3 regions of the Micromonospora sp. CNZ322 genome follow, and region 1 is predicted to be linked to each of the others. Evidence: riboswitches for the same ligand, from Rfam matches in the RefSeq annotation. Region 1 holds a riboswitch; each other region holds the start of a gene.

Region 1 (10,561 bases):
CCTTCTGCCCGGCGCGGACCCCGGCCCGGTCGACGAGCCCCTCCCAGGAGGTGATCGCCGCCAGTGGCAGCGCGGCGGCCTCCCGCATCGAGAGGGTGTTCGGCTTGCGGGCCAGCAGCCGGGCGTCTACTGCGGCGTACTCGGCAAGCGAACCCTGGAGGTCGCCCACGCCCCCGCACAGCCCGTACACCTCGTCTCCCGGCTCGAATCCGGTCACGTCCGCGCCGACCGCCGCGACGACGCCGGCAAGGTCCAGGCCGAGCACCGCGGGCAGCTCGACCCGCGCGTGCGCGGCCTTTCCAGCCTGGATCTTCGTGTCGAGCGGGTTGACCCCGCTGGCGACGATCCGCACCAGCACCTGGCCGGGCCCGGGGGTGGGATCGCCGATTTCCTCGACCGTCAGCGGAACGTCGAACTCCCGCAGCACCGCAGCGCGCATAACCATCCACACTCTCCGTGATCGAGGCTTCACGTGGACGCTATCCGACCGGATAGGCGGCGGGGCGGGTTCCTCGGACCGCGCCAGCGCCGCCACGGGCGGACCGCGCACGGGTCAGTCGTCTTCGGCACCGTCGAGGAGCGCCCGCCGCAGCGCCAGTCGGTGCTTCCGGCGGATCTCCGCCTCCCGGTACCGTCGCCGGTCCCCATCGGTCTCCGGCAGCAGCGGCGGCACGGTACGAGGCTGGCCGTCGTCGTCGATGGCGACCATGACCAGGTGGGCGGTTGCCACGTCGGTGGGCGGCACCGCCCGGTCCCACCGGTCGGCGGTCACCTTGACCGCCACCTCCATCGAGCTGCGGCCGGCCCAGGTGATCCGGGCGTCGACGTGCACGACGTCACCGACGCGCACCGCGCGGAGGAACGCCGTCTCGTCGATGGCGGCGGTCACCGCCGGTCCGTCGGAGTGCCGGGCGGCGACCACACCGGCGACGGAGTCGATGAGGTTGAGGATCCGGCCGCCGTGCACCGTACCCATCAGGTTGGTGTGGTGCTGGTCCATGATCTGCGAAAGGGTCAGGTGCGACGCCGACGGCGCTCGGCCGGCGATCGTGGTGGTGTCGTGCACAGCGGTAGTCCGTCCCTCGGGAAACCACACCGCCGGGTCGCGGACACACGCTGACGAGGACCTGGCCGTGCGCCACACGCACGACCCGTCACCCGCTCAGCCCACCCGCGAGGCCGACGGCAGCGCACACGGTTGTGTACGCGGTGCCGGCAGGTCTTCGGACTCGCGGGCCTGACCGGTCGCGCCGGTCCCCTACTGGCCGTCGCTTCCCAGGCCACTGGCCCAGTGCTGATGACGGCGGTCGTTCCCACTCACCGCTGCGGGGCAGCCCCGGATTTCCACCGGGTTCCCTCTTACGACGCCCAGCCGGTCACGACGGGGCGAACCAGCGCCGCCGGCGAGCATAGCTGGCCAGGGAATGTGTCCACCCGGGGCGTCCCGCCGGGGCGGCGGATGGCCTCATCGTCAACTTTTGTCGTCTGAGGAAGAAGATCGCCACCTCTTGAAAAAAGTCTCGCGAGGGTGAGGATATCCAGATGCGTCGTCTCCCCCAGACTTGCGGGCGGGTGGTCTCGGGCCTCCTCGCACTCCTCCTCGCCTCGGCGGTCGCCCTCCTCGCGTCCGCCCAACCCGCCGCAGCTCACGGGACCTTGGCCATGTCCACACCGGCGAGCGGCGCCACAGTGCGCGAGCCGTTGACGTCGGTGCAGCTTTACTTCACCGAGAAGGCTGCCGCCAACGCGTTCTTCACGATCACCGCCCCGGGCGGCACCCGTGTCGACAACGGCTGGTCGCAGGGGGAGCCGAAGCCGCTGGACAAGCCGGTGCGCGAGTACTTCCTGGTCAACGGACAGTTCGAGCCACGCGAGTACACCACGGGGTTCCCCGCGGTGGTGTCCGTCGCCCACCTGCCCGCCAAGGGTCAGTACTCGGTGAGCTACCTGTCGGTCGCCTCGGACGGCGACACCGTGCGGGGCACCCTGACCTTCCGCTACGACGGGCGGGTGACGGCAGCGCCGAAGGGATGGAGCCCGCCGTCGACCCAACCGGACCCGGCGCTGGTGGCCGCCACCGAGCAGCACAACACGTCCGGGCAGGCCTCGGCGGTGCCGACCACCGCGGACGATCCGTCGACCCCGCCGGCTGCGGCGGCCCCGCCGACCGGGTCGACCGAGGAGAGCGGTCCTGGGGCACCGGCCTGGGCCGGCTGGGCGGCGGCGGTCGCGGCGGTCGGAGCGATGGCGGGGTTCGTCGTCTGGCGTCGCCGATCCGGCGGCACACCCACCGGCCGGGGCCGTACCTCGGCGGCGACCTCCGGTCGACGCGGCGGTGGCGCCCGTGCCATGAACAGGACCGGCACTGGCAATACCGTCGGCGGCAAGGTCGGCGAGGGCAAGACCGGCGGGGGCAAGGTCGGCGCGGCGAGCGGCGTCGTCGCGCGTACCGCGAGCGACAAGCAGCGGCCCGCCACCGTGCCGGCGGAGCGCAAGGGCAACACGGTCGTCACGGCCCGCACGGGCGTTGCTGTCGATCCGACGCCCACCGATCAGGTGACCAAGGCCCTCGCCAGCACGGACGGCGAGCCGGCGGTCGACTCCGGACCACGGCCCGACACGGACCTGGCCGCCGCGACGCCTGGGTCCCGGTTGAGCAACACCCACCTGGCGCTGTTCGTCGGTGGTCTGGTGGTGGCCCTGTTGGCCGGGTTCGGGTTGGCCCGTATCGGCACCGCCGACGAGAGCCCGGCGACCGGCAACGCACGACCGTCAGCCGGTGGACCGCCCGACTCGGGCCAGGTGGGCTCGGCGACCGACGGGCACCAACACCCGGCCGGTACGGGGCCGCACACGCATCGGGGTGACGACGCGACGGGCGCGACGCTGGCGACCGGGACGACGGTCAGCGCCGGCGGGTACACCCTGCAACCGCTGGAGCGGTCCCAACCGCCTGGTGTACGCGCGGACTACCGGTTCCGCATCGTCGGGACCGACCGGCAGGCGGCGACCCGCTTCGCTGTCGTCCACGACAAGCCGTTGCACCTGATCGTGGTGGGCCGCGACCTGTCCGGCTACCAGCACCTGCACCCGACGATGGCACCCGACGGCACCTGGAGCGTCCCCCTGACGCTGGCCCGACCCGGCGGCTACCGCGTCTTCGCCGACTTCTCCGTCACCGCGGCCGACGGCAAGCAGCAGCCTCTCGTGCTGGGCGTCGACCACACGGTGCCCGGCGCGCACAGCCCGACCGCGCTGCCGCCCGCTCAGGCGCAGGCGACGGCTGGCCCGTACACGGTGTCGATGACCGGCTCCCCGACGGTGGGGGTGACGGCGCCGATCCACTTCCAGGTCAGCGCCGACCCGACGGTCCCGGCGCAGTTGAAGCGATACCTGGGCGCGTACGGGCACCTGGTCGTCGTTCGTGAGGGTGATCTCGGCTACGTGCACGTCCACCCCGAGCAGGAGCTGGTCGACGGGACGGTCAAGTTCTGGCTGACCGCGCCGAGTTCGGGCCGGTACCGGGCCTTCTTCGACTTCCAGGTCGCCGGCACTGTGCACACCGGGGAGTTCACGATCAACGTTCCCTGAGTCCGGAACTTTCTCCGAGCTGCGGCCGACCAACCTCCCAGCAGCAACCATCGGAGGAAGAACACATGCGCACCACCAGCCCAAACGCTTCACGCCGCCGCTCGGCCGCCGTGCTCGCTGCCGCGATCCTGACGGTGGGCGTCGCCGGCTGCGGCTCGTCCGACTCTCCGTCGACAGCGCAGGCGGGCCCGTCCGCGTCGGCCTCGGCCTCGGCCTCGGCCAACCCGGACGCTGGTGTGCTCGGCATTCGTGACCCCTGGGTGAAGGCGGCCGACAAGGGCATGACGGCGGCCTTCGGGACCCTGGTCAACGACGGCGACACCGATGTCACGGTGACGAGTGCCACGACCCCCTGTCGCCGATGGAGCTGCACGAGATGGCCGTGAAGGACGGCAAGATGGTCATGCGGCAGAAGCAGGGCGGCATCGTGATCAAGGCCAGGAGCTCGCACGCTCTGGAGCCCGGCGGCGACCACCTCATGCTGATGAACCTCACCAAGCCCGTTCAGGCCGGCGACGAGTTGACAGTCACCCTGACCTTCGCCGACGGCAAGACCCAACAGTTCCGCGCTATGGCCAAGCCGTTCACCGGCGCGCAGGAGAGCTACGCCCCCGGGCACGGCGAACCGATGACCGGCATGAGCGCCACGCCGGAGATGAGCATGAGCCCGGCATCGTGACCCAGACACCACAGGTCCGACCGGTGAGCAGGCGTGGCCTGCTCACCGGCGGAGCACTGGCCGCCGGCGGAGCACTGGCCGCCGGCGGAGCACTGGCCGGCGGTGCCACGATCTCCGCCACCCCTGCGGGGAGGACCGGGCCGCCGTCGGCGACCGCCGCCGACGCGACGCTGGCGGCGACCGTCGGCGGCCTGGTCGAGCCGTTCCACGGCGCCCGGCAGGCCGGGGTGGCCACCGAACCGCAGGCGCACGCGTCGTTCGTGGCCTTCACTTTGCGGGCCGGCGTCGACCGGGCCGCGCTGGGCCGGATGTTGCGGTTGCTCACCGACGACGCCGCCCGGCTGACCCAGGGTCGGCCCGCGTTGGCCGACACCGAGGCCGAACTCGGGCTGCTGCCGGCACGGTTGACAGTGACCTTCGGCTTCGGGCCGGGCCTCTACCGGGCGGCCGGCGTCGACGACCGCCGGCCGGCATCGGTCACCGACCTGCCGTCGTTCCGCATCGACCGACTTCAGCCGACCTGGTCCGGCGGCGACCTGCTGCTGCAGATCTGCGCCGACGACGCGATCTCCGTCGCCCACACCCAGCGGGTCCTGATCAAGGACAGCCGACCGTTCGCCACAGTGCGGTGGGTCCAGCAGGGCTTCCGGCGTAGCCCGGGTGTCGAGCCGGGCGGCCACACCCAACGCAACCTGTTCGGTCAGCTCGACGGCACCGCCAACCCCCGACCTGGCGCGCCCATGGACACCGCCCTCTGGGTCCCGGACGGCCCGGCGTGGCTGCGCGACAGCACGACAGTGGTGCTCCGCCGGATCAGCATGAACATGGAAACCTGGGACCTGCTCGGCCGGACCGACCGCGAACTCGCCGTCGGGCGACGGCTCGACACCGGCGCACCGCTCACCGGCACCGCCGAACACGACGAACCCGACTTCGCCGCCACCGACGCCGACGGCCTCACCGTCATCCCCGACTTCTCTCACCTGACCCGCGCCCACGTCACCGACGACCGGTTGAAGATCCTGCGCCGGCCCTACAACTACGACGGGGTGCCGACGGCGGAGGGCCACGCGGACAGCGGCTTGATCTTCACCTCGTACCAGGCCGACATCGCCCGACAGTTCCTGCCCATCCAGCGCCGGCTGGCCGACCGGGACCTGCTCAACGAGTGGACCACGCCGATCGGGTCCGCTGTCTTCGCCATCCCGCCCGGATGTCAACCGGGCGGGTGGATCGGCGAGCAGGTGCTCGGATGACCGCGCCAGCCGTCACGACCGTACCGCCGTCTCGCCCCACCGCCATCCGGCTCGGCGCGGCGGTGCTCGCCGTCCTCGTGGCGGTACTGATCGCGGGCAGCCCGGCCTGGGCGCACAACTCGCTCCGGACGGCCACGCCTGCCCGGGACGCGACAGTGCCGAGCACACCGACCGAGATCACGCTCGAATTCATGCAGCGACTCGACCCCGCGTTCACCACCATCGTGCTCACCGACGCCGCCAAGCGGAAGCTTCCCACCGGCGAACCGGTCGTCACCGGAGCGAAGAGCACGGTCCAGGTGACCGACACCCTGCCGAACGGGACATACACGGTCGCCTACCGGGTCGTCTCCGTCGACGGGCACCCGGTTCAGGGGTCCTATCCGTTCACTGTGGCCGATCCGACGTCCAGCGTCACGCCGGTTGCGAACGTCAGCGCGTCAGCGCCCGCACCGTCCGCCGCCGCAGCAGCAGCAGCAGCAGCAGCGAAGTCCGGCGGCGGTCCGAGCGCCGGTGTACTCGTCGCGGCTGCCGTGCTGGCCCTCCTCGTCCTGGTGACGGCTGGGCTGCTGTGGCGGCGGGCGGCCCGGCGCTGATCCGACCCGCCCCATGCGGTCGGCTCGCCCGCACCGTCGCTACCGCCTCGGTAACCCTGACATCGGGAACCTGATCTTCGGGAACCGCCGGCGTCTCTCCCCCGACTACCAGTCAGGGCCGACGCGACACCTCACCGGGCGACCAGACCAGTACGGGAAACGCCTTCGTGCTTCCCGACTCTTCCGATCGGATCACCATGTCTCTCACCGAATTGTCCGGCACGCCGACGCCGGAGCCCGCCACGACCGCTACGACCGGCGAGAAACCGGCCCGACCCGCCCGGCGCACGTCGCCGTTCGGTGCGCTGCTGCTGCGGCTGCACTTCTACGCGGGCATTCTCGTCGCCCCGTTCCTGGTGGTCGCCGCACTGACCGGCCTGGCCTACACCACAACCCCGCAACTCGACTCGATCCTCTACGGCGACCAGCTGACCGTCGCCCAGGTGGGTGACCGTCAGCTCCCGCTGGCCGAGCAGATCGGGGCCGCCCGCAACGCGCACCCCGACGGCAGCATCACCACAGTGCAACCCGGCGACGGCGACCGGACCACCAAAGTGGTGTTCTCAGTGCCCGAGCTGGGCGAGAACCAGCACACTGTCTACATCAACCCGTACACCGGCGAGTCCCAGGGGCAGCTCACCACCTGGTTCGGGTCCACGCCAGCCACCACCTGGCTGGACGACCTGCACCGCCACCTGCACCTGGGCACGGTGGGCGAGCACTACTCCGAACTGGCTGCGAGCTGGCTGTGGGTGATGGCGCTCGGCGGGGTCATCCTCTGGTGGCGTCGACGCGGCGCCGCCCGAGCCGCCACTCGGCATCTGCTCGTGCCGGACCTGTCCGCCGGTAAGGGTGTCCGCCGTACCCGAGGATGGCACGCCACCACCGGCATCTGGCTCACCGTCGGACTCCTCTTCCTCTCCGTCACCGGCCTGACCTGGTCCCGCTACGCCGGCGCGAACTTCGCCGCCGGTCTCGACGCGCTGAGCGCCCGCACTCCGGAGATCTCCACCAGCCTCACCACCGGTCCCCCCGCCCCTGCCGAGACCGGTGGGGGCCACGAGCACGGCGCCGCCGGGGCGGGCGGGGTCGTCGAGTCGGCGGCCTTCGATCGGGTCCTGACTGTCGCTCGCGGCGCGGGCCTCTCCGGGCCGGTCGAGATCAGCCCTGCGCCGGAGCCGGGCTCCGCCTGGACCGTCACGCAGGTCGACAACACCTGGCCGGTCAAGAAGGACCGCATCGCCGTCGACCCGGCCTCGGACACGGTCACCGCCCGCAGCGACTTCGCCGATTGGCCCCTGCTGGCCAAACTGAGCGGCCTCGGCATCCAGGCCCACATGGGGATCCTCTTCGGCCTGGTCAACCAGATCCTGCTCGCCGCGCTCGCCCTCGGCCTGCTCTGCGTCATCTTCTGGGGCTACCGCATGTGGTGGCAACGCCGACCCACCCGCGCCGACCGCCGGGCGATCGCCGGCACCCCGCCAGCCCGCGGCGGCGTACGCGGCCTGTCGCTCTGGGCGCTGTTGATCGGCGTACCGGTGACCGTGGCGATCGGCTGGGCGCTGCCCCTGTTCGGGCTCCCAGTGCTCGCCTTCCTCGTCATCGACGTGGTGGTGGGTGCGGTGTCTCGACGCCGACGACCTGCCGCGGCTCCCACCTCCCCGGCTCCCGCGGGGAGCTGATCCACCGGACCGGCCGTCCGTCCTTAGACGGACGGCCGGACGCCTGGCTCAGATCACTACCTGCTTGGTGTTCGGCAGGCTGTCGACTATCGACTTCTGCACGTTGATCGTGTCGGCGATGACCTCGTGGGGCGTGTTGGCCATCCACTGCATCACCGAGATGTCCTCGAACCGGGGATGGCGGAACATCTCCAGGAACACCAGTGGCTCGTCGCCGGTGTTCTCGATGTAGTGGCCGTACGCGAACGGGACGTAGCCCACATCGCCGGCCTGGAAGTCGAACGTCCGGGCCGCGGCCTGGGAGGCGAAGACGCCCATCCGCCCGGTGCCGGAGATGTAGTACTGCCACTCGTCGGTGGTGGGATGCCAGTGCAACTCGCGCATCCCTCCCGGCTCGACCTCGACCAGGGCCGCGGCGGTGGTCACGGAGGCGGCGAAGTTGGTGGAGTCGGTGATCCGGACCGTTCCGCCGCGGAACCGCTGCGGGGTCTGCGCGAGCATCCGGTGCTTGAAGCTTCGCGGGATGTCGCCGGTCGGGCTGACCACCCGGTCCTGTTGCAGGGGTGGTGGGACGTCGCCCTGGAAGATGTACTTTTCCCGCTCGGGCAGGTTCTCCATCTGTTCCAGCGTCCAGCCGAAGTTCTTGGCCAGCACGTGTCGAGGGGTGTGTGCGAAGAAGTCGCTGAGCAGGAAGGTGTTGTTCTCCGAGAACGCCCCGTCGTCGAAGACCAGCAGGAACTGCGCGCCGTCCTCCAACGCCTGGATGTTGTGTGGCACGCCCTGCGGAAAGAACCACAGATCGCCGACCTTCACGTCCTCGATGAAGTTGCGGCCCTCGTGGTCGACGGCGCTGATCCGGCAGCTGCCGCTAAGCATGTACGCCCACTCCGACTGCTGGTGCCAGTGGATCTCCCGGTACGCGCCCGGCTCAAGACCGAACTGAACGCCGGACAACTGACTGGCGATCGGGAGGTCTCGGCTGGTGACCTCGCGGGTCCAGCCGCCCTTCTCCACCCGGGTGTGCGCCTGCGAGAACGAGAACTTGAGGTTGGGCACCAGCCGGCTGTCGGTCGTCGGTGGAACCAGGAGGTCCCGGTTCTGCCGCTCGAGCTCGACGTTACGGCCTGCGAAAGGCGCGGCGCCCTGGTCGCCGCGCCGCGGCTCGGGATCGCTGTTCGCCATGATCGCTGTCTCCTCACTCGGGTTGGATCGGATTGGGCGCGGGAACGGATCCGCCCCGCAGCCGTAGCCGGGACGAGATCCCCAGCAGGGCACGCAGTCCGGGCCAGCCGTACTGGACCGCGATCGCGACCGGAATCGCCGCGGCGGTCGCCATCAGCACCAGGCGGGCCCACGCCGGAGCGTGACCACCCGCCCCGATGCTGGCGTAGAGGACGAACATCAGCAGTACGACCCGGAGCCGACGCAGACCGGGAAGTTTGGTGAGCTGGGCCATGGTCCGATGATCGGTGCCGAACGTCGTCCGTCGCATCACGTGATCGCGCCATTACCGCAGGTCAAATCCCGGACAGTGGGGGTCATTCGGCGCACTCCCGTCGGTTCCTCGATCTGGTCGCCCGTACCTGTCGCCATGGCTAGGCTCGGTCGCAGGACGGCATTTCGACGCGCCTGGTAACAACCGGGGAGAACGCCATTGCCCGAATCACCCTTCAACGCCGGAACGCTCCCGGCTGACGACATCGCCACCGACGCCGAGCAACGACGGCACCGGCTGTTCGCCACGGCGGACCAGCTCCGGCTCGCCGGACGCGAGACGGAGGCGCTGCACGTCCTGGCGGCGGAGCTCGCCACGAGTCGCAGCGGCGAGCGCCACCGCGCCCTCCTGCTCGGTCGCCTGGCGCAGATCGTGGCACTGGAGCAGCCGAGCATCGCCCTCGCCGGTCTGCGGGAGGCGCTGAACCTCCGACTGGACACCGACAGCCGCGGCACCCTGCTCGCCCTGGTCGCCACGATCGCGGCCCGCACGGGACATCCGGACACCGATGCCCTGCTGCGCGACGCGGGGACCGCGCACGCCGCGTCGGGTGACCCGACGTCCGCTCGCCACCTCGCCCTCGGCCGGGCCGCCCGCTCGCTCGCGCACGGCGATTTGCCGGGTGCCCAGGCTGTGCTGGCGGCCCTCGACCCGAGCTCCTGGGCGGCGCGCGCCGACGCCCCGTCCATCCGGGCGGAACGGATCCTCGTGCAGCTCGGCCTGGGCCGGCACCAGGACGCGCGGGCCGCGACCCGCCAGGCGCCCGACGCGACCGACGTTTCACTGACCGGACTGACCGCGCTGGACTGCCTGCGGATGGTGGCCGTGGGAGAGCTGCCCGAGGCGGCCGCGCTGGCCGTGACGACACTCAGCTCCGGCTCTGCGGACCTCAGTAGGGAGGTGCGTGCCCTGTTGGTCGCGGTGATCGCCGAGGTCCGCTACCGCCGTGGCGAACACGACGACGCCCGCGCCATCCTCCGCACCTGCCTCGCCGAGGACCGATGGCCCGACCGTACGATGTGGACGTTCGCGTTCTGTGTGGCGGTGCGCGACCCCGCCCTCAGCGCGCCGGCCGGCCTGCTCACCACTGTCGTCGCCGACCTGCACCGGTCGGTCCGGTCACTGCTGCCCGTGCCGCACTTCGGCCCCCGACTGGTACGCGCGGCGGTGGCGGCCGACGACACCCGGGCCGCCCGCCGGGTCACCGAACTGGTCGAGCTGGTCTCCACCCGTACCCCGGTGCCGCTGTGGCACGCGTTGGC
Region 2 (10,561 bases), on a different contig from region 1:
ACCGCCGCGACCGCGCTGGTCGTCCTGTTCATCGCCTTGACCTTCGCGAGTCCCTACTTCCTGACAGCGGACAACCTCTTCAACATCGGCGCCCAGACGGCGGTGATCGCCATCATCGCCACGGCCCAGACGATGGTCATCATTACGAAGGGCATCGACCTGTCCGTGGGGTCCGTCGCCGCGCTCGCCGGCGTGTTGGGCGCGATGGTCGTGCGCGACCTCGGCTTCTCACTCTGGGCGGCGACGGCGGTCGCGATCGGCGTCGGCGCACTGGCCGGGCTGTTGAACGGCCTGCTGGTGACGGTTGCCCGGATTCCGCCGTTCATCGCGACGTTGGGGACGATGTCCGTGGGTCGCGGCCTGGTCTTCATCATCACCGGAGCGGTCGGCGTCTACGGCCTTCCCCGGTCCTTCCAACTGCTCGGCAACGGGCAGATCCTCGGCATTCCGTTCGCCGTGGTGATCACCGTCCTGGTCGCCGTCGGTGTCGCCTTCCTGCTCTCCCAGACCCGCTTCGGTCAGTACACCTACGCGATGGGCTCCAATCTGGAGGCGGCCCGCCGCTCCGGAATCCGGGTCGGACGGCACCTGACCGGGGTGTACGTGCTGGCCGGCGTGCTGGTCGGGCTGGGCGGCATGATCGCCGCGTCCCGGGTCAACTCCGGCCAGCCCAACTACGGGATCTCGCTGGAACTCGACGTCATCGCCGCCGCCGTCATCGGCGGAGCCAGCCTGTTCGGCGGGCAGGGCCGGATCGTCGGAACCATCATCGGCGCGTTCCTCATCGCCCTGGTCCGCAACGGCGCCGTCCTGCTCGACATCAGCATCCACTACCAGCAGGTGATCGTCGGCGTGATCATCTGGGCCGCCGTCTACTTCGACCAGTACCGCCGCCGGCGGCTGGAATCACGGGGTTGATATGCCATTCCGAGAGTCCGAACGAGGAAGGACACACACCATGGCACACACCACCACCAGCCGGCGGACGCGAGGACGACTCCTGCGCGCGCAGGCGATCCTGGCCGCGGCCGCGGCGACCGCCCTGCTCAGCGCCTGCGGCGGGGTCGAGGTCCGTGACGGCGGCGACGGCGCGACCAAGGACGCGAGCGGCCCGTTGAAGCTCGCCGTCGTACCCAAGGCGGTCGGGGCCGACTACTGGAACACGGTCAAGGCGGGCGCCGAGTGCGCCGCGCAGCGCGCCGGGAACGTCACCGTCCAGTGGGACGGGGTGACCACCGAGACCGACGTCGAGGGCCAGGTCAACCTGATCCAGAACTTCGTCACCAAGAAGGTCGACGGCATCGTCTACGCGGCGACCGACTCCAGCGCGCTGGCGCCGGCGACCGACAAGGCACTCAGCGCCAACATCCCGGTCGCCATGATCGACTCCGGCACCAGCCCGCAGCCGTCGAACGTGCCCCTCTTCGCCACCGACAACCGCGCGTCGGCGACCGAGGCGGCGAAGCTGCTCGCCACCGAACTCGGCCCCGGCAACCACGAGGTGGCGCTCGTCGAGTTCCAGCCCGGATCGCAGACCAACACCGAGCGGGTCGACGGCTTCAAGGCCGGCCTCGCCCAGTACCCCAACCTGAAGCTGGTCGGCCAGCAGCCGAGCCGCAGCGACGTCAACGAGGCCCGACGGGTCACCGAGAACATCCTCACCGCCAACCCCAAGCTCGCCGGCGTCTTCGCGGCCAACGAGCCGAGCGTGCTCGGTGCCGCCCAGGCCATCCAGGCCGCCGGCAAGTCCGGCAAGGTGGTCATCATCGGCTGGGACGCGGCCCCAGACGAGATCGCCGGGGTGCGCAACGGCCAGATCTCCGCGCTGGTCGTGCAGAACCCGTTCAAGATGGGCTACTTCGGCGTCGACAAGATGGTCAAGCACCTTCGGGACAAGGCGCCGCTGGCTTCGGCCGACACCGGCGTCACGTTCGTCACCAAGGAGAACATCGACTCGGCGGAGATCAAGGCGGTGCTCGAGCCCAGCTGCGCCAACCCGCCGGTGCAGTGATGGGCGCGCTCCCCACTGCCACCGCGGACAGCCATCGGCAACCCACCGACGCCGAACCGCCGGTCCTCGAAGCCCGCGGCATCGTCAAGCGGTTCGGGCACGTCGAGGCGTTGCGTGGCGCCGACTTCACGGTCCGTCGAGGTGAGGTCGTCGCGCTGATCGGTGACAACGGCGCTGGCAAGAGCACCCTGATCAAGACCCTGTCCGGTGTGCACCCACCCGACGAGGGCGAGATCCGGGTCGGCGGCCGCCCTGTCCAGTTCTCCACTCCGGTCGATGCCCGACGGGCGGGAGTGGAGACGGTCTACCAGGACCTCGCCGTCGCCGACGACCTCAGCGTGGCCGCCAACCTGTATCTCGGCCGGGAGATCCTCCGCTCCGGACCACTCGGCCGGCTCGGGCTGCTGGACAAGCGCGCCATGCGCCACGGCGCTGCCGCCGCCCTCGACGAACTCGGCGTACGGATCCCCCGGGTCACCACCCCGATCGCGATGCTCTCCGGTGGGCAGCGGCAGTGCGTGGCGGTGGCCCGCGCCATCATCTGGGCAACCAACGTGGTCATCCTCGACGAGCCCACCGCGGCCCTGGGTGTGGTCCAGACCGGGCGGGTGCTCGACGTCGTTCGGCGTGCCCGTGACGCCGGCATGTCGGTGGTGCTGGTGAGCCACAACATGCCGCAGGTGCTCGAGATCGCCGACCGGGTCGAGGTCTTGCGCCTCGGTCGGCGCGCCGCCCAACTCCGCGCCGACGAGGTCACCACCGACGATCTGGTCGCGGCGATGACCGGCAGCACCAACGTGGATCGGGACGAGCGGTGACGGCTGTCGCCCAGCGGGGCGCGCGCGATCCCGCCCGTCCGGCGACCCGCAGCGGCGTCGGTTCGCCGCTGCGGCTGAGTCCACTGGGCTTCGGCGCCTCCCAGGGCGGCAATCTCTACCGCGCGACGTCGGACGAGCAGTTCGCCGCCGCGGTGGACACCGCGTGGGCAGGCGGCGTCCGATACTTCGACACGGCACCGCACTACGGGCTGGGCCTGTCCGAACGGCGCCTGGGCGCGGCCCTGCGCGCCCGCCCGCGCGGCGAGTACGTGGTCTCAACGAAGGTCGGCCGGCTGCTCGTGCCGTCACCGGAGACGGCGCACCGGCGTGATCCGGAGGGGTTCGACGTTCCCGCCGACCATCGCCGGGTCTGGGACTTCAGCCGCGACGGCGTACACCGTTCCCTGCAGGCCAGCCTTCGGCGCACCGGCCTGGACCGGATCGACGTGGTGTATCTGCATGACCCGGACGAGCACTGGGAGCAGGCCGCGCGCGAGGCGATCCCGGCATTGGTGGAGCTGCGGGAACAGGGCGTGATCGGTGCCGTCGGGGCCGGGATGAACCAGTCCGCGATGCTGGCCCGCTTCGTGGCGGAGACCGACGTGGACGTGGTGATGTGCGCCGGCCGGTACACCCTGCTGGAGCAGGGCGCCCTGACCGACCTGCTGCCCCTCGCGCAGGCCCGCCACGTCGGCGTGGTGGTCGCCGGCGTCTACAACTCCGGGCTGCTGGCCCGGGACATGCCGCCGACCGACGCCGTCTACGACTACCGGCAGGCGCCGGCAGAGGTGATTGATCAGGCCCGCCGGATAGCGCGGGTCTGTCAGATGTACGGCGTCACGCTGCCCCAGGCGGCGTTGGCGTTCGTCCGTCGTCACCCGGCCGTGGTCTCGACGGTGGTCGGCATGCGCGACGAGGCCCAGGTGACCGAAACCCTGCGTCGATCTGCTGTCGACGTCCCGGATCAGCTCTGGACGGCGTTGTACGACGAGGGGCTGCTCGACGTGCAGCCGTGAGGATCGGCCGTCACGACCGGGCCGTCTCGATGCTGGCGTCAGCGTCGTCGGGTAACCCCTGCAACGACTCCTCCACGCCGATCAGGTGGTTGGCCATCCGGGTGCGCGCCCGCTCCGGGTCGCGCGCCACGAGGGCCTTCAGGATCGCCACGTGTTCGTCATGGGTCCGCAGGTCCGCGCCCTCCTCGTGCAGACTCCGCCAGAGCCGGCCACGGATGGTGCGCCCGGCGAAGGCTTCGATCAGGCCGACCAGCACCGGATTCTCGGCGTGCACCGCGATGATCCGGTGAAAGGCGATGTCGATCTCCATGATCCGCTCGTGGTCCGGCGGTGACTGGCCGATCAACCGGGCCGCCTCGTCGAGCAGGTCACCCGCCTGGGTCAGGGCCTCGTCGGTGATCCTGGTCGCCGCCAGGCAGGCGGCCTCGCACTCCAGCAGACGGCGAACGGTGTGGATGTGGCGGGGGTCGCCCTGGCCCTGGAAGTCCACCACGAAACCCATCGGGGCCAGCAGTTGTGGCGCGTCGAGGTTGGTGACGTAGGTGCCGTCGCCCTGGCGGATGTTGACGATGCCGAGGATCGACAGGGCCGACATCCCCTCGCGCAGGGACCCCCGCGAGACACCGAGCTGCTCGGCGAGGTCCTTCTCGATGGGCAGCCGGTCCCCGGGCCTGAACTGCCCTTCGAGGATCATCCGCTTGATGCCGTTGACCACTTCGTCAGTGCGAGACATGACCGACCCCCCTAGCGGCCGGCGGGGGTGGCCTTCCCACCCGCGATCACGTACGCCGCCTCCGGAGATGACACGGTAGTCGGGTCTGTCGCCGCCCAGTAGTGGCCGTCGGGAAACCGGTAGAGCGCCACCGACTCCTGACGCATCCGGGTGGAGTAGCCGGGCTGGCTGGGCAGGACGTATCCGCTGCCGGAACCGGTGTCCCGGATGATGCAGGGATCGGTGAAGTGCTCGTGCAGGTGGTCGACGAACTCGGTGACCCGGTTGGTGAGGTCCCCCGAGATCGCGACGTAGTCGAGCACCGACACGTGTTGGACCATCTCGCACAGCCCGACACCGCCGGCGTGCGGGCACACCGGGACGTCGAACTTCGCGGCGAGCAGCAGCACGGCGACGATCTCGTTGATGCTGGCCAACCTGCCGGTGTCGAGCTGGCAGAAGTCGATGGCCTCGGCCTGGAACAGCTGCTTGAACATCACCCGGTTGTGGCAGTGTTCGCCGGTGGCGACGCCGATCGGCGCGACGGCGCGGCGGACGGCCGCGTGGCCCAGGATGTCGTCGGGGCTGGTCGGCTCCTCGATCCACAGTGGCGTGAACTGGGCGAGGGCGGTGACCCACTCGATGGCCTGACCGACGTCCCACACCTGGTTGGCGTCGATCATCAGGTTGCGATCCGGCCCGAGGATCTCGCGCGCGATCGCGCATCGGCGGATGTCGTCGTCGAGGTTGGCGCCCACCTTGAGCTTGACGTAGCCGTAGCCGGTGTCCACCGCTTCCTGACAGAGCCGGCGCAGCTTGTCGTCGCCGTAGCCGAGCCAACCCGCGGATGTGGTGTAGGCGGGGTAGCCGGTCCGGTCGAGCTCGGCGAGGCGGGCGGCCTTCGTGCCCTCCTTGGCCCGCAGGATGGCCAGTGCCTCGTCGCGGGTCAGCGCGTCGGAGAGGTAGCGCAGGTCCGCGATGTCGACGAGTTGCTCGGGGGACATGTCGACGAGCAGCCGCCACAGCGGCTTGTCGGCGAGCCGGGCGACCAGGTCCCACGATGCGTTCAGCACGGCGGCCAGGGACAGGTGGACGACGCCCTTCTCGGGGCCGAGCCAGCGCAGTTGCGAGTCGGAGGTGAGGAGGCGGTAGACCGCGCCCATGTCCGCTGCCATCGTCGCCACGTCCAGGCCCACCAGGAGCTGTGCCTGGTGGACCGCCGCCGCCGCGACGATGTCGTTGCCTCGACCGATGGTGAAGGTCAGGCCGTGCCCTGCGAGTGGCGCGCCCACGCCGTCGACGCCGTCGGTGTGCAGGACGACGTAGGCCGCCGAGTAGTCGCCGTCCTTGTTCATGGCGTCTGACCCGTCAGCGGTCAGGGAGGTGGGGAAGCGGACGTCTTCGACGGTGACGGCGGTGATCTGCGGCATGCGCTCCTCGCCCGGCTAGGCTAAAGATCAGATGATCACTGGGAGTATACGGAGGGCCGCTCCGGCGCGTCAACGATGTCGATCATCGCAGGCCCGCAGACATATGATGTTTGCCTCGCCGTGCTGATCCGCCTTGCCGCCCATCATGCCGGTTGACGGGTGAAGGTGGCGGGAGTGGCGGTCCGTGGAGATTGGATGTTCCATCCCATCACGGGGCATTGACGGTGGCGTATGAGTGCGGCCTGCGCCACCCTGGTCTCGATACGTCAAATCTCTGTCGACTGTCGACACCCGCCCGAAGAGCCCGTCTCCGGTGCCGGGCGTCGGTCGGCCTGGCGTGGCCGGCCGGGGTGGTGACGGTGGTCACCGAGTCGGCACCGACACGCCCGAGAACGACATGTGGGGTGTGACAACGGCTGCGTCCCTATATATGGTGTCGAGCGCAGCTGGTTCGGCCGCTCATCCGGGGTGGTCGAGGCAACAGGGAACCCGGTGGAAATCCGGGACTGTCCCGCAGCGGTGAGTGGGAACGACCGCCGTCAACAGCACTGGGCCACCAATCGGCCTGGGAAGCGACGGCCAGTAGGAGACCGGCGACACCGGTCGTGCCCGCGAGTCCGAAGACCTGCCAGCGCGCCGCGTACCCGTACCCGGGTGGGCGGCGGTCCGAGGCCGCGTGGGACGGCTGACGCCCCCTGACCCACGCCGGGCTGGCGTGGCGTCCGTTGGTGTCTGTCCCCTCGCGTCCGGGCCACCAGGTCTCGAACTCCGAGGAGCGAGTGGTGACAGTCACCGAGGTAGTCCCGACCAGCGGCGACGCGACAGTGCGGCGGACGCCGATGCAGGTCCGCAAGCGCGACGGCGGCACCGAACCCGTGGACGTGAACAAGATCGTCCGAGCGGTTGAACGGTGGGCCGACGACCTGACCGACGTCGACCCGATGCGGGTGGCCACCCGTACCATCAGCGGCCTCTACGACGGCGCGACCACTGCCGAACTGGACCGGCTGTCCATCCAGACCGCGGCCGAGATGATCGGTGAGGAGCCGCAGTACTCGCGCCTCGCCGCGCGGCTGCTGGCCGGTTACGTCGACAAGGAGGTGCGTCGACAGGGCATCACCTCGTTCAGCGCGGCGATCCGGGTCGGCCACGCCGAGGGCCTGATCGGTGACGACACCGCCGCGTTCGTCGCCGCGCACGCCGCGACCCTCGACCACGCCATCGACCCGGACGGCGACCGCCGGTTCGAGTACTTCGGCCTGCGCACCGTGTACGACCGCTACCTGCTGCGCCACCCCACCAGCCGACTGGTGCTGGAGACCCCCCAGTACTGGCTGCTGCGGGTGGCCTGCGGTCTGTCCCGGACGGCCGACGAGGCGGTCGACTTCTACCGGCTGATGTCCAGCCTGGCCTACCTGCCCAGCTCACCGACCTTGTTCAACTCCGGCACCCGGCACACCCAGATGTCCTCCTGCTACCTGGTCGACTCCCCGCTCGACGAGCTGGACTCGATCTACCAGCGGTACGCCCAGGTCGCCAACCTGTCCAAGTTCGCCGGTGGCATCGGCATCGCGTACTCCCGGGTCCGCTCCCGGGGCGCGCTGATCCGGGGCACGAACGGGCAGTCCAACGGGATCGTGCCGTGGCTGCGCACGCTGGACGCGAGCGTCGCCGCGGTGAACCAGGGTGGCCGGCGCAAGGGCGCGGCCTGCGTCTATCTGGAGCCGTGGCACCCGGACATCGAGGAGTTCCTGCAACTGCGGGACAACACCGGCGAGGACGCCCGACGTACCCACAACCTCAACCTGGCCAACTGGATCCCGGACGAGTTCATGCGCCGGGTCGAGGCCGACGAGCTGTGGTCGCTGTTCGACCCGCACGAGGTGCCCGAGCTGCCCGACCTGTGGGGGGAGCGGTTCGACGCCGCGTACCGGGAGGCCGAGGCGCACTGTCGCTACGTACGACAGGTCCCGGCACGGGAGCTGTACGGGAAGATGATGCGGACCCTCGCCCAGACCGGCAACGGCTGGATGACCTTCAAGGACGCCGCCAACCGGCTCTGCAACCAGACCGCCGAGCCCGGCAACGTGGTGCATCTGTCGAACCTCTGCACCGAGATCGTCGAGGTGTCCAGTGACACCGAGACCGCCGTGTGCAACCTCGGCTCGGTGAACCTCGCCGCCCATCTCACCGACGGCGGCATCGACTGGGAGCGACTACGCGCCACGGTGCGGACCGCGGTGACCTTCCTCGACCGGGTCATCGACATCAACTACTACCCGACCGCGCAGGCGGCGGCGAGCAACCCCCGCTGGCGGCCGGTCGGACTCGGGCTGATGGGCCTCCAGGACGTCTTCTTCGCGCTGCGGCTGCCGTTCGACTCGCCGGCCGCGCGGGAGCTGTCCACCCTGATCAGCGAGGAGCTGTACCTGACCGCACTGGAGACCTCCGCCGACCTGGCGCGCGACTTCGGCGCGCATCCGGCGTATCCGCAGACCCGGGCCGCGCGGGGCCAGCTCCAGCCCGACCTGTGGGGTGTCGAGGGTACGCAGACCGCGCGGTGGGACGCGCTGCGCGAGCGGGTCGAGGCGTACGGGCTGCGCAACTCGCTGCTCGTGGCGGTCGCGCCGACAGCGACCATCGCCTCGATCGCCGGGTGCTACGAGTGCATCGAGCCGCAGGTGTCCAACCTGTTCAAGCGCGAGACTCTGTCGGGGGAGTTCCTCCAGGTCAACACCGCTCTGGTACGCGAGCTGAAGGCCCGCGGTCTGTGGACCGAGCGGATCCGTTCGGCGATCAAGCGGGCGGAGGGTTCGGTGCAGGACATCGCCGAGCTGCCGGCCGGCGTACGGGAGCTGTTCCGCACCGCGTGGGAGCTGCCGCAGCGGGCGCTGATCGACCTGGCCGCCGCCCGCGCCCCGTTCATCGACCAGTCCCAGTCGCTGAACCTGTTCCTGGCCGCGCCGACCATCGGCAAGCTCTCCTCGATGTACCTGTACGCCTGGAAGGTCGGGCTGAAGACCACCTACTACCTGCGCTCGCGCCCCGCGACGCGGATCCAGCAGGCCACCGTCAGCGCTGTCGCGCCCGCCGTCGCGGTTGACGCGGAGGCGCTGGCCTGCTCGCTGGAGAACCCCGAGTCGTGCGAGGCCTGCCAGTGACTCCCGCCGACAGCGCCACCACCGACGCCACCACCGCCGACACGAGGACCACGCACATGCTGCTCGACCCCGGGATGGACCTGACTCTCCGCCCGATGCGCTACCCGCACTTCTTCGACCGGTTCCGCGACGCGATCCGCAACACCTGGACGGTCGAGGAGGTCGACCTGCACGCCGACCTCGCCGACCTGGACAAGCTGTCGCCGGCCGAACGGCACCTGGTCAGCCGCCTGGTGGCGTTCTTCGCCACCGGTGACACGATCGTCGCCAACAACCTGGTGCTCAACCTCTACCAGCACGTCAACAGCCCGGAGGGTCGCCTCTACCTGTCCCGTCAGCTGTTCGAGGAGGCCGTGCACGTCCAGTTCTATCTCAACCTGCTCGACACGTACGTGCCCGACGAGACGGAGCGCTTCGAGGCCTTCGCCGCCATCGAGAACATCCCCTCGATCCGTCGCAAGGCCGAGTTCTGCTTCCGATGGATCGACTCCCTGAACGACCTGCGGGAGCTGCGGTCCCGCGAGGACCGGCGGACGTTCCTGCTCAACCTGATCTGCTTCGCCGCCTGCATCGAGGGGTTGTTCTTCTACGGCGCGTTCGCGTACGTCTACTTCCTGCGCTCCCGCGGCCTGCTGCACGGCCTCGCCTCGGGCACCAACTGGGTGTTCCGCGACGAGTCCATGCACATGGCGTTCGCGTTCGACGTCGTCGACACCGTCCGTGCCGAGGAACCGGACCTGTTCGACGACGACCTCGCCGACCAGGTTCGCCGGATGCTCACCGAGGCGGTCGAGTGTGAGGTGCAGTTCGCCGAGGACCTGTTGGGCCATGGTGTGCCCGGTCTGACGTTGGCCGACATGCGGGAGTACCTCCAGCACGTCGCCGACCGCCGCCTCGCCCAGCTCGGCATCGCCCCGCACTACGGGTCGAGCAACCCGTTCGGCTTCATGGAGTTGCAGGACGTCCAGGAGCTGTCCAACTTCTTCGAGCGGCGGGTGTCGGCGTACCAGGTCGGGGTGACCGGCACTGTCGCCTTCGACGACGATTTCTAGGCGGCAACCGATCCGGGGGCCTGGCGTCGCTTGGTGAGCCACCGCATCACGTGCAGTGGGTGCGACGCCGGGTCCGGGATCGGGTGGAAGACGTGTTCGACAGCGCCGTCGGCGACGATCAGCGTCAGCCGCTCGTAGAGCGTCATGTCGCTGGCGGTGCGGGTCGGCAACCGCAGCGCGTCGGCCAGGGTCAGCCTCGGGTCGGGGATCAGCGGGTAGGGCAACCGCAGTCGGTGCGCGAGTTCTCGCTGGTACCCGGTCGACTGCGCGGACAGGCCGTACACCCGGGCGGCGCCGGCCGCGCGGAGCTCGGCGTGGTGGTCGCGGAACCAGGCGGCCTGCTCGGTGCTGCCGCGCGCGC
Region 3 (10,561 bases), on a different contig from region 1:
GACCGGTCGTCCCAGACCGGCCGGCAGCCCAGCAGCGCGAGCACCTCGGCGATGTCGTCGCCCTGGGTCCGCATCGCGCTGGTGCCCCACACTGTCAACCCCACCGAGCGGGGGTACGCCCCGGTGTCGGCGAGGTGCCGGGCCAGCAGCGAGTCGGCGAGGGCCACCCCGACGTCCCAGGCGTTGCGGCTGGGGATGGCCTTCGGGTCGACGGAGTAGAAGTTGCGGCCGGTGGGCAGCACGTTGACAAGGCCGCGGGTGGGTGAGCCGGACGGGCCGGGCGGCACGAACCTCCCGTCCAGCGCCCCGAGTGTGTTGGTCAGCTCGTCGGTGGTCCGGTCCAGTCGGGGCACCAGCTCGGTGGCGGCGAAGTGCAGGACCGCGGCGACGTCCGGGATCGACCGACCGGTCACCTCGGTCACCACGGCGTCAACCGTGTCCACTGCCCAGTCCAGGGTCTCCATGCCCACGACCAGCCGCCGCGCGAGGGCCTCGATGAGGTCGATCGCGTCGGCGGCGGTGCCGGCCGGCCCGTCCACCACGTCGGTCAGCGCCGCAGGCAGTGCCAGTCGCTGTCCCGGCGACGCGAGCAGCTCCTGCTCGTCGAGGGAGTACGCGACGGCGAGGGCCTGTCGCAGGCCGGGCAGGGCCCGGGCGCCGCCCCAGATCTGTGGTGCGCGCAGCACCGCCAGGACCAGGTTGACCCGGGGCTCACCGGTGGGCGCGTCGGCGAGGATGTGCAGCCCGTCGCGGATCTGCACATCCTTGACCTCGCACAGGTACCCGTCGAGGTGCAGCACGAAGTCGTCGAAGTCGTCCGCGTCGGGCATCGCCTCGGCGTGCAGGTCGTGGTGCAGCTCGGCGGCGCGCACCAGGTCCCAGATCTGGGCCCGTACGGTGGGCACCTTGGCCGGATCGAGGGCCTGCACTGTCGCGTACTCGTCGAGCAGTTGTTCCAGTTTGGCCAGGTCGCCGTAGGTCTCGGCGCGGGCCATCGGCGGGACCAGGTGGTCGACGACCACGGCGTGCGCCCGCCGCTTGGCCTGGGTGCCCTCGCCGGGGTCGTTGACGATGAACGGGTACACCAGCGGCAGGTCGCCGAGGACCGCGTCGGGCGCGCAGTCCTCGGCCAGGCCGAGGCCCTTGCCGGGCAGCCACTCCAGGGTGCCGTGCTTACCGAGGTGCACCACGGCGTCCGCGCCGAAGCCGCCGTCCGCGACCGGTGCGGTCAGCCAGCGGTACGCGGCCAGGTAGTGGTGGCTGGGCGGCAGGTCCGGGTCGTGGTAGATGGCGATCGGGTTCTCCCCGAAACCGCGGGGCGGCTGGATCAGCAGCACCACGTTGCCGAAGCGCAGCCCCGCGAGCACGATGTCGCCGCCCTCGGTGTACAGCTCGCCCGGCGGCTCACCCCAGTGCTCCCGCATCCGCCCGCGCAGCTCGGCCGGGACCTCGTCGAACCAGCGCCGGTACGTCGGTCCCGGTATCCGGGCCTCGGCGGCGGCCAACTGTTCCGGGGTGAGCCACTCCACGTCGTGACCACCGGCGGCGATCAGCGCGTGGATCAGCGCGTCGCCGTCGTCGGGCGGTGGCGCGTCACCCAGGTCGTAGCCGGCCTCAACCAGCGCGGCGAACAGCCGGACCGCCGAGGCCGGGGTGTCCAACCCGACGGCGTTGCCGACCCGGGAGTGCTTGGTGGGGTACGAGCTGAGCACCACGGCGACCCGCTTGTCGGCGTGCGGCACGTACCGCAGCCGGGCGTGGCGCACCGCGAGCCCGGCGACCCGGGCGGCCCGCTCGGGATCGGCGGCGTAGACCGAGAGCCCGTCGGCGTCGATCTGCTTGAACGAGAACGGCACGGTGACGATCCGGCCGTCGAACTCGGGGATGGCCACCTGCATGGCGGCATCCAGAGGGGACAGGCCGGCGTCGCTGTCGGCCCACTGCGCGCGGGTGCTGGTGAGGCAGAGCGCCTGGATGACCGGCACGTCCAGGGCGGCCAGCGCACCGACGTCCCAGGCGTCCTCGTCGCCGCCACCGGAGGCGTCCGCGGCGACCGCGCCGCCGGCCGCGAGCACCGTGACCAGCAGCGCGTCACAGCGGGCGAAGAGTCCGAGTGGGCCGGCGCCCGCGGTCAGCCCGCGCAGCGAGCCGCAGAAGATCGGCAGCGGGTTGCCGCCCGCTTTGCGGACCGCGTCCGCGAGCACGTCGACGAAGTCGGTGTTGCCGGCGAGGGCGTGCGCCCGGTAGAAGACGATCCCCACCGTGGGCCGATCCGGGTCGGCGGGGTGTTCGCCGTGCACGCCGTACGCCGGGGTGGGCGCGGGTGCGGCGAACCCCTCCCCGGTGAGCAGCACCGTGTCGGAGAGGAACCGGGCCAACTGCCCCAGGTTGTCCGGACCGCCCTCCACCAGGTACGCCAGCGACTGGGTGACCACCCCGGACGGCACTGTGGAGATGGCCATCAGCTCCGCGTCGGGCAGCGCCTCGCCGCCGAGCACGACCGTCGGCACGCCGGTGGCGAGCACCGCGGCGAGGCCGTCCGGCCACGCCTGCCGACCGCCGAGCAGGCGTACGACGACGAGGGCGACCCCGTCGAGCAGGGCGGGCACCTCGTCGGCGGCGACCCGCGCGGGGTTGGCGAGCCGGTAGTCGGCGCCGCTGGCGCGGGCGGCCAGCAGGTCGGTGTCGGCGGTGGACAGCAGCAGGATGCGCACGGCAGGCTCCGGAAAGTGACGCCCTGGGCCCTCACGGGGGCGACCGGGGCGATTCGGGTGGGTACGGCGTCAGCCGGTACGACGGCCCGAGCGAACGGCACACCGACGCATGGGTCGGGGCCGGTCAGCGCCGGGCGATCAGCTCAGCGGTGCCGGTGGCCGGTGTCCTTGGAATGCGCTGCCTGGAGCGCAATACGACGACAATCGTCGATGAATGAGACGCCGTGCGTCATCGGGTCCTCCTCGGGTGTCCACGCCCTGGGGTACGTCCCGACGGCCGAAGTATCCTGGCTTCCGGATCGACGCTCTCCCCCGGCCTTCCAACCGCAGACACACGGCCGTGACTCACGAGGGGGGATCGCTCCCCGGTGACAGTGGCGGGACCGCGTCGGATTCGCACCGACTTCCTTCACTGCCGTCAGGCCGCGAATGCTGCCACACCGCCGCGCCGCCGGTCAACGCGGACCCCACCACCATCCGACCACGCCCACCACATTGACCTGCGAAAATATCGGCGTGCGGGTGATGCCTCTCGCCGCAACGGCGGCTGGGCGGACTGATTGACCGGCCTCGCGGAGTGGCCCGTGGCCGGGGGCGGAGTGTTCACGCGGCCCCTTTGGAGCTGATGTCGTAGACGATTCAGCCGCCTCGGCTTCCGGTCCGCGTCTCGGCTTCAGGTCCGGACGTACGGCGATGTCGCCAACGATTCAGCTCTAAAGGCGCCGAACGACACACGCCCGGGACCGAACACGCCACGCGCGACGACCGACACCGCTCGACGCCCCGATCAGCGGGCGTGGCGTTCCGGGTGGGCCCGGCTCCAGGTCCGCATCCGCTCCGGGTAGCCGGTGCGCGCCGCCTCGTACAGCGGCACCGCGTGCTTGCGGGCGATGCCCCCGGCCGCGCGGGGCGTTCCGGTACGGCGGCGGATCCACTCGCCGTCGTGGGCGATCGCCACCACAGTGGTGTCCGTCGCCGTCGTCTCCGGTTCCAGGTAGAACTCCACCCCGCGCCGAGTGGCCACGAACGCCTCCAGCGCCGCGAGGTCGTCGCGGGTCGCCTCCCGGTCCAGCTTCGTCGGGGTCGCCTCGGCACCCCGTGACCGGCGGTTGAACCAGCTCATGCCCCGCCCCTCTCCTCGACGTCCCTCCAGTGCAGCACCGGTTCCTGGCAATACGCTGCACGCCGGATGGGAGAGAGCTGACCTGCGTCGGGAAATCCTGTGGAACCCGCGGCGGGTGGGCGGTGTCATGAGTGTGATCCGAACGGAGGCTCCCCTGGACGACGAGGCGCTCGTCACCCGCGCTCGGGCAGGTGACCTGGAGGCGTACAACCTCCTGGTCGCCCGGCACACCGCGTCCGCGTACCGGACCGCGGTGCTGCTCGGCGCGGGCTCGGACTCCGAGGACGTCATCCAGGAGGCGTTCGTGAAGGCGTACCGGAAGCTGTCCCGTTACCGGGGTGACGCGTCCTTCCGGTCGTGGCTGCTCGCCATCGTCGCGAACGAGACCCGCAACCTGCACCGCTCCCGTGGCCGGCGCGACGGGCTCGTCCTGCGGGCGGCGGCAGCGGACCCGACGTCCGAGATCGCCGAGGACGACGCGGTCGGCGCGGTCCTCGCCGGGGAGCGCCGGGCGTCGCTGGTGCAGGCCCTGCGACAGTTGCCGGTACGGGACCGTGAGGTGATCGTCTGCCGGTTCTTCCTCGATCTCACCGAGGAGGAGACGGTGGCGGCTCTGGGTTGGCCCCGAGGCACTGTGAAGTCGCGGACGTCCCGGGCGCTGGCGAAGCTTCGCGGCCTGCTCGACCGTGAGGAGGTCCGGCATGGGTGACCTCGAACGGGAACTGCGCGACCTGTCCGCCTGGCTGGACACCCCCGATCCGCCCGACGTGACCGCCCGCGTCCGCGTACGACTCGGCACGCCCGCGCCACGACGGCGTCGGTGGCGGTCGCTCGCCGCGGTGGCGCTCATCGCCCTGCTGGTGGCGCTGTTGCCGCCGACGCGGGCCGCGATCGCCGACGTCGTCACGGGGCTGCTGCGCTTCGCCGGGGTCAGCATCGCCACCTCGCCCGCCCCGACGCAGCCCTCCGGCACCGCGTCGCCGTTGCCCGGGCAGCGGACCGTCGCCCTGGACGAGGCGCAACGGGCGGTGCGGTTCCCGATCCGCCTGCCGACGATGCTGGGCACGCCGGAGCGGGTGCTGGTGGCCGACCCGGACGCCACGGGCCGGTACCGGGTGGCGACGCTGCTCTACGACGGGGGCGCGCTGCGCGTCGACGCGTTCGACGGTCACCTCGACCTGGCCTTTCACAAGGAGGTCACCCCGCCGGGCGCGAACTGGGTTCACGTGAACGGCGACTTCGCCATCTGGGTCGACGGCCCACACGCGTTGTCCTACGTGGACCGGGCGGGCGAGATCCGCAGGGAGACCGCCCGACTGGCCGCCTCGACCCTGATCTGGCAGGACAACGACGTGAGCTACCGGCTCGAGGGCACCCTCACCAAGGCCGAGGCGATCGAGATCGCGCGCTCACTGGGCTAGTACGCGTTCGGGTCCCAGTCCGCGAGCTGCTCCATCGGCTGGGTGTCGCCGGTGGTCTCCAGGTCGTCGAGCGGGACGCGGTCGTAGAAGTAGAGGACCAGTTCGCTCGCTGCGCCTCGCATCGCCATGTCGCCCGGCTCCGCGTCGGCAGCGAGGTCGTCGCAACGGACGCCGTCGGCGTTGAGGGTCAGGCGCCAGGAGCGGCCCTCGGCCGTGTGCAGGTCGATGGTCGCCGGCTTGAACGGCCAGGGGACTGTCGTCGCCGCGACAGTCGTCAGGAACTCGTCGACGCCCTCGACCGCGACGTCCGTCGGCAGCGGCTGCGTGGCCCCCTGGGTGAGCTGGGCGTCGTAGGTGTGGACGGCCAACTCCTGGATCTGGTGCCGGGCCACGGCTCCGCTGGTCTGCGGGGCCTGCGAGCGGCCCCACCAGGTCCAGCAGCCGCGGTCCGGGCCGGCCGCGCGCATCGCATCGAGCATGAGCTCGGTCGACTCGGCGAGCCAGGCGTCCAGGGTTTCGCGGTCCCGGGGTGCGGTCGGGGCGCCCTTCGGGTCCGTCCTCGCCGGGGGCTCGGCGCCCGGGCCCGCCGCGATGATGGCGGCCTGACGCCGGCGGCCGTCGCCGAGATGCTGTGCCAGTTCGCGCAGCGTCCAGTCCGGACAGGTCGGGACCTGGACGTCAAGGTCGGGGGCGGACGCGATCGCGGCGCGGACCGCGGCCGAGCGGTCTTCGATCAGCCGCAGGACCTCAGGAAAATCCAACATGTTCTGCACCTCGGTTGTGTACCAGTACGCTCCGACCACGGACAGCGAATTTGTCTGACGAACGCATCGACAGCCGAGCGGAGCGCTGACGGTCAGCCCGGTCTACGAGTCGTCTCGGCCCTGCCAGGTCGTCACACAAGCCTCGTTACCCTCGATATCGGCGAGAACCCAGAAGGCGGGAGCATGGGACGCGGATACAAGTCGGCCGCCGGCCGCCAGCGCGGCTTCGATCCGTCGTGGTGCCTCGTCGTGCGGGACGCAGATGTCGAAGTGGATGCGATTCCGGTCCGGGCGTGGCTGATCCATCTGCTGAAACCACATCGCCGGCCCCTGCCCGACCGGGTCGACGATCGGATCCCTGGGACCGTCGGCTCCCGCCTCGTCCGTGTAGCCCAGCACGGCCTTCCAGAACGGCCGGACCGCTGCGATGTCGAGCGCGTCGACAGCGATCTCCACGAGCTGCACCGACCGCGAAGCTCCCGTACCAATCTCAGGCTCCGTCCGTAGCCCGACGTTCCGCATGGCGGCGGAAATCCGATGCGCAAGGTCGATATCGCAAGCGGTGAGCGACGCCCGATCCGCCGACTGCAGGGTCAGGACGACCCGGTCTGGTCGGATATCAGCGCGTAGGTGCCCGTCGGCGTCGCTACCGCACGCCGCCACCGCACGCGCCGCCGCCTCGGTTGCCTGGACCAATGAGCCGACGGGGACCGACGTGCGCAACGCGCCCAGCAAATACCGCCATCCCTGGTCGCTGACCGCGTCCGAGGCCGCCTGCCGACCCAGTGTCTGTTCCACCTAGACATCCTCACACGCGCCCGTAAGGGTCTGTCCCCTCTGGCCTCGCCGCCGTCAACCCGGTAAACGTTCCCGGTCAGAGCACTAGGAACCCGGCGGGCCCGGGCGGTGTCGGAAAGGTGCGACGAGTCCTCGGCGCGTACCGGAAGGGGCGAGATGGGTTCCTGGGGCAGGTTGATGCTGGCATCCTCGGTGGTCCTGCTGGCGGGGTGCACGGCCACCACCAGCGGCGCGGCGCCGACGGCGGGGGCGGCCACCACGGCGAGCACCGAGACCGCCTGCGCGGCGCGCGTCGAGACGGGGTCCCTGCCCGACTGGGCGGACGCCGGGTTCAGCGGGGACGCGCGGGTTCCGCACGTCTTCGGCGCGAAGGGTGACATCGTGGCGGTGCTGTTCGCCCATCCCCTGCGGCAGGTCCGGACGGACGGGTCGAACAACAAGATCCTCTGGGTGGCCCGCGCCGCCACGACCTCGCCCGACCCGACCGCACCGGCAACCCTGGTGATCACCGCGAGGCTGGACGGCACCGACACCCGGGTGATCCGGGAGGTCGCCGGCGGTCCCGGCCCGTCGATCATCGACCTGCCGCAGGCCGGTTGCTGGCGCCTCGACCTGCGCTGGTCCGGGCACATCGACACGATGGACCTGGTCTACGCCCCCTGAGCTACCCAGGTCTCCGCGGTGCTTCGAGCGATGCGGAATCGGCGACGTCGCGGCCCGCCCTCGCCGCCACCGCCGCTTATGGTGTGGTCGTGCCGATCACCTTTCAGCTTCCCGAGGGTCGGGACGTGCTGATGGACCGGACCGCGGATCGGACCGAGGAGGAGCTGTCATGACCGTCCCAAACCATGAGCCGTACTGGCATGCGGCGATTCACTTGGGTGAGCTGGCGGCAGTGGCATGACGCCGCTGTACGTGGCGGCGGACATCCACGGTCACCGGTCCGAGTTCTGGGAGTCACTTCGCGAGGCCGGGCTCGTCGACCACACGGGGCGCTGGTCCAGGAGTGGGGCGCGGTTGTGGCTGCTCGGCGACTACGTCGATCGCGGCCCGGACGGTATCGGCGTCATCGACGACATCCAGCGGCTAGCCGTCGCCGCACGTGCGGCGGGCGGCCACGTCGGGGCGTTGTTGGGTAACCACGAGGCGCAGTTGCTCGCCGCGCACCGGTTCGGCACCATGCCCGTCGCCGGCTGGGACGAGCCCGGCGGGTTTCGCGGTGGCTGGGCCCGATTCGGCGGACGTGAGAAGGACCTGCACCAGCTGACGCCACAGCATCTCGAGTGGATGTCGCAGCTGCCTGCGGTCGCGGTCGTCGACGGGTTCCTGCTCGTGCACTCCGACACCGCCCGGTACCTGGAACTCGGATCCAGTGTGGCCACAGTGAACGCGGCAGTCACCACTGCTCTCGGCTCCAGCGACCCCTCGGTGTGGCTGGACTTCTGTGGCCGGATGAGCGATCGGGGCGCCTTTCGTGACGTCGGGTCGGCGAAACCCGACGATCCGGTGTCGCTGATGCTGCGCACGCTCGGGGGCAACGTCCTCGTCCACGGCCACAGCACCCTCACCAAGCACTTCGGCGTGGCGCCGCAGGATGTCACAGTCGCGCTGCGGTACGCCGACGACAGAGTCATCGCCATCGACGGCGGCGTCTACGAGGGCGGCCGGATCCTGCTCACTCGACTCCGCTGACTCTGGCTAGGCTGCCCGACGTGCTGGAGGACATGCGGACGGCGGCGCGCAACAACGCCGAATGGTGCGACATCGTCTGCGGCTGCCAGGGGTTGGCCGGCCGTACCGACGCCGACGCCTGGTCGGTCCCCCACCGTTCGCCACAGTGGTACCCGGACGCGGTCACAGTGCGGCCGGGCGTCAACGCCGAGGCCCTGCTGGCCCGGATCGACGCGGGGCCCGGCGCGTCGGTGAAGGACAGCTTCGCCGACCTCGACCTGGCCCGGTACGGGTTCCGGGTGCTCTTCGACGCCCAGTGGATCCACCGGCCACCGTCGGCACCACCTGTCGACACACCGCTGGCCCCGGTCACCACACCCGACGAGCTGGCGGCCTGGGCGGCGGCCCACGGCGGTGGGGACCTGTTCCGCCCCGCGCTCCTGGCCGACCCCCGGGTACGGGTTCTCGCCCGCCGCGACGACCGGGGCGTGATCATCGGTGGGGCGGTGCTCAGCGGCGACGGCCCATACGGCGTCTCCAACCTGTTCACCCGCACCGACAACTCCCCGGACATCTGGCGCGCGGTGTGCGCCACAGTGCCCGACGCACCGCTGGTCGGCTACGAAACCACAGCGGACCTGACGCCGGCGCTCTCCGCCGGCTTCACCACCACCGGCCCACTCCGCGTCTGGCTGCACGCCTAGCGCTCCGGCCACGAGCTCCGCGCACGGACAGCTATGCTGGGCGGCATCGGCACCGATCCGGCCATCACCGGGGAGCCTCCGGAAGAACGGGCAGCTCCGCCGCCCCAGTAGAACCGGACGTAGCGGTACGTCACGTCGCGAAATTGAGCGGCGCCCGCACCATTGAGGCGCAAGCGGGGTGGTACCGCGGAGTCCTGGCCATACGCCCGGCACTTCGTCCCCGCGTGGGCAGTGAGCTGATGCCCGCGCGAGCGGACGTGGAGTGTAGGGAGAACGTCGGTGCCGGACGGTCCGTTGAAGTCACCATTCGTGCCACTGCCCACCAAGATCGACCTTGGTGGGATTGACCGTGCGGTCATCGAGTGGTGGCAGGCAAACAACGTGTTCAACCGGAGTCTGGAGCAGACGGCCGACGGTCCGCCGTGGGTGTTCTACGAGGGGCCGCCGACCGCCAACGGCACGCCGGGCACCCACCACATCGAGGCGCGGGTCTTCAAGGACCTCTTTCCCCGGTACCGGACGATGCGGGGCTTCTCGGTGCCGCGCCGTGCCGGGTGGGACTGCCACGGCCTGCCCGTTGAGCTCGCGGTGGAGAAGGAACTGGGGCTCAGCGGCAAGCCCGACATCGAGAAGATGGGCGTCGCGGAGTTCAACGCCCTGTGCCGCACGTCGGTGCTGCGGCACGTGGACGAGTTCGTCCAGCTCAGCGAACGTATGGGTTACTGGATCGACCTGGAGCATCCGTACCAGACCATGTCCCCGGAGTACGTGGACAGCGTCTGGTGGTCACTGAAGCAGATCCACGACGGCGGGCGACTGGTGGAGGACTTCCGGGTCGCGCCGTACTGCACCCGCGACGGCACGACCCTCTCCGACCACGAGGTGGCACAGGGGTACGAGACCGTCACCGACCCCTCCGTGTACGTGCGGTTTCCGTTGCACGGGGACGTGGCCGGCCACACCGGCGTCGACCTGCTGGTCTGGACCACCACCCCGTGGACCCTGGTGTCCAACACCGCCGTCGCCGTACATCCCGCTGTGACGTACGCCGTCGCCCGCACCGGGCAGGGCACGTTCGTCGTCGCCGAACCGCTGACCCAGCGGGTCCTCGGTGACGAGGCGGAGATCCTGGCGACCGTTCCCGGGTCGGCCCTTGAGGGTCTGCGGTATGAGCGGCCGTTCGACCTGGTGGACATCCCGGACGCGCACCGGGTGGTTCTCGCGGAGTACGTCACGACCGAGGACGGCACCGGCCTGGTGCACCAGGCACCGGCCTTCGGCGCGGACGACCTCGCCGTCTGCCGCGCGTACGGGTTGCCGCTGGTCAACCCGGTCGCCCCGAACGGGCGGTTCAACGACGGCATCG

What was found. Region 1 has a riboswitch for cobalamin ahead of FB453_RS25615 (acyl-CoA thioesterase). Riboswitches for the same ligand answer to the same signal wherever they lie in the genome.
Region 2: linked by a shared signal. The riboswitch ahead of FB453_RS14975 (ribonucleoside-diphosphate reductase subunit alpha) and the one ahead of FB453_RS25615 (acyl-CoA thioesterase) in region 1 are both predicted to bind cobalamin.
Region 3: linked by a shared signal. The riboswitch ahead of cobN (cobaltochelatase subunit CobN) and the one ahead of FB453_RS25615 (acyl-CoA thioesterase) in region 1 are both predicted to bind cobalamin.

Annotation. Positions count from the first base shown of each region.
Region 1 is NZ_VITD01000012.1:188,909-199,469, reverse strand. Features, by position in the region: gene FB453_RS25620 (zinc-dependent alcohol dehydrogenase family protein) at 1-445, opposite strand, end outside; gene FB453_RS25615 (acyl-CoA thioesterase) at 554-1,000, opposite strand; cobalamin riboswitch at 1,198-1,411, opposite strand; gene FB453_RS25610 (copper resistance protein CopC) at 1,543-3,591, shown strand; partial or broken gene FB453_RS25605 (copper chaperone PCu(A)C) at 3,657-4,270, shown strand; gene FB453_RS25600 (Dyp-type peroxidase) at 4,267-5,526, shown strand; gene FB453_RS25595 (copper resistance protein CopC) at 5,523-6,122, shown strand; gene FB453_RS25590 (PepSY-associated TM helix domain-containing protein) at 6,320-7,804, shown strand; gene FB453_RS25585 (cupin domain-containing protein) at 7,853-8,986, opposite strand; gene FB453_RS25580 (hypothetical protein) at 9,000-9,260, opposite strand; gene FB453_RS25575 (helix-turn-helix domain-containing protein) at 9,459-10,561, shown strand, end outside.
Region 2 is NZ_VITD01000005.1:214,196-224,756, reverse strand. Features, by position in the region: gene FB453_RS15005 (ABC transporter permease) at 1-918, shown strand, start outside; gene FB453_RS15000 (ABC transporter substrate-binding protein) at 959-2,011, shown strand; gene FB453_RS14995 (ATP-binding cassette domain-containing protein) at 2,011-2,829, shown strand; gene FB453_RS14990 (aldo/keto reductase) at 2,826-3,845, shown strand; gene FB453_RS14985 (FadR/GntR family transcriptional regulator) at 3,856-4,578, opposite strand; gene FB453_RS14980 (enolase C-terminal domain-like protein) at 4,590-5,987, opposite strand; cobalamin riboswitch at 6,418-6,634, shown strand; gene FB453_RS14975 (ribonucleoside-diphosphate reductase subunit alpha) at 6,827-9,148, shown strand; gene FB453_RS14970 (ribonucleotide-diphosphate reductase subunit beta) at 9,205-10,200, shown strand; gene FB453_RS14965 (MerR family transcriptional regulator) at 10,197-10,561, opposite strand, start outside.
Region 3 is NZ_VITD01000002.1:530,781-541,341, forward strand. Features, by position in the region: gene cobN (cobaltochelatase subunit CobN) at 1-2,714, opposite strand, end outside; cobalamin riboswitch at 2,973-3,149, opposite strand; gene FB453_RS07515 (hypothetical protein) at 3,502-3,837, opposite strand; gene FB453_RS07520 (RNA polymerase sigma factor) at 3,965-4,546, shown strand; gene FB453_RS07525 (hypothetical protein) at 4,539-5,258, shown strand; gene FB453_RS07530 (maleylpyruvate isomerase N-terminal domain-containing protein) at 5,255-6,022, opposite strand; gene FB453_RS07535 (VOC family protein) at 6,125-6,820, opposite strand; gene FB453_RS07540 (hypothetical protein) at 6,998-7,483, shown strand; gene FB453_RS07545 (metallophosphoesterase) at 7,721-8,512, shown strand; gene FB453_RS07550 (hypothetical protein) at 8,533-9,195, shown strand; gene ileS (isoleucine--tRNA ligase) at 9,475-10,561, shown strand, end outside.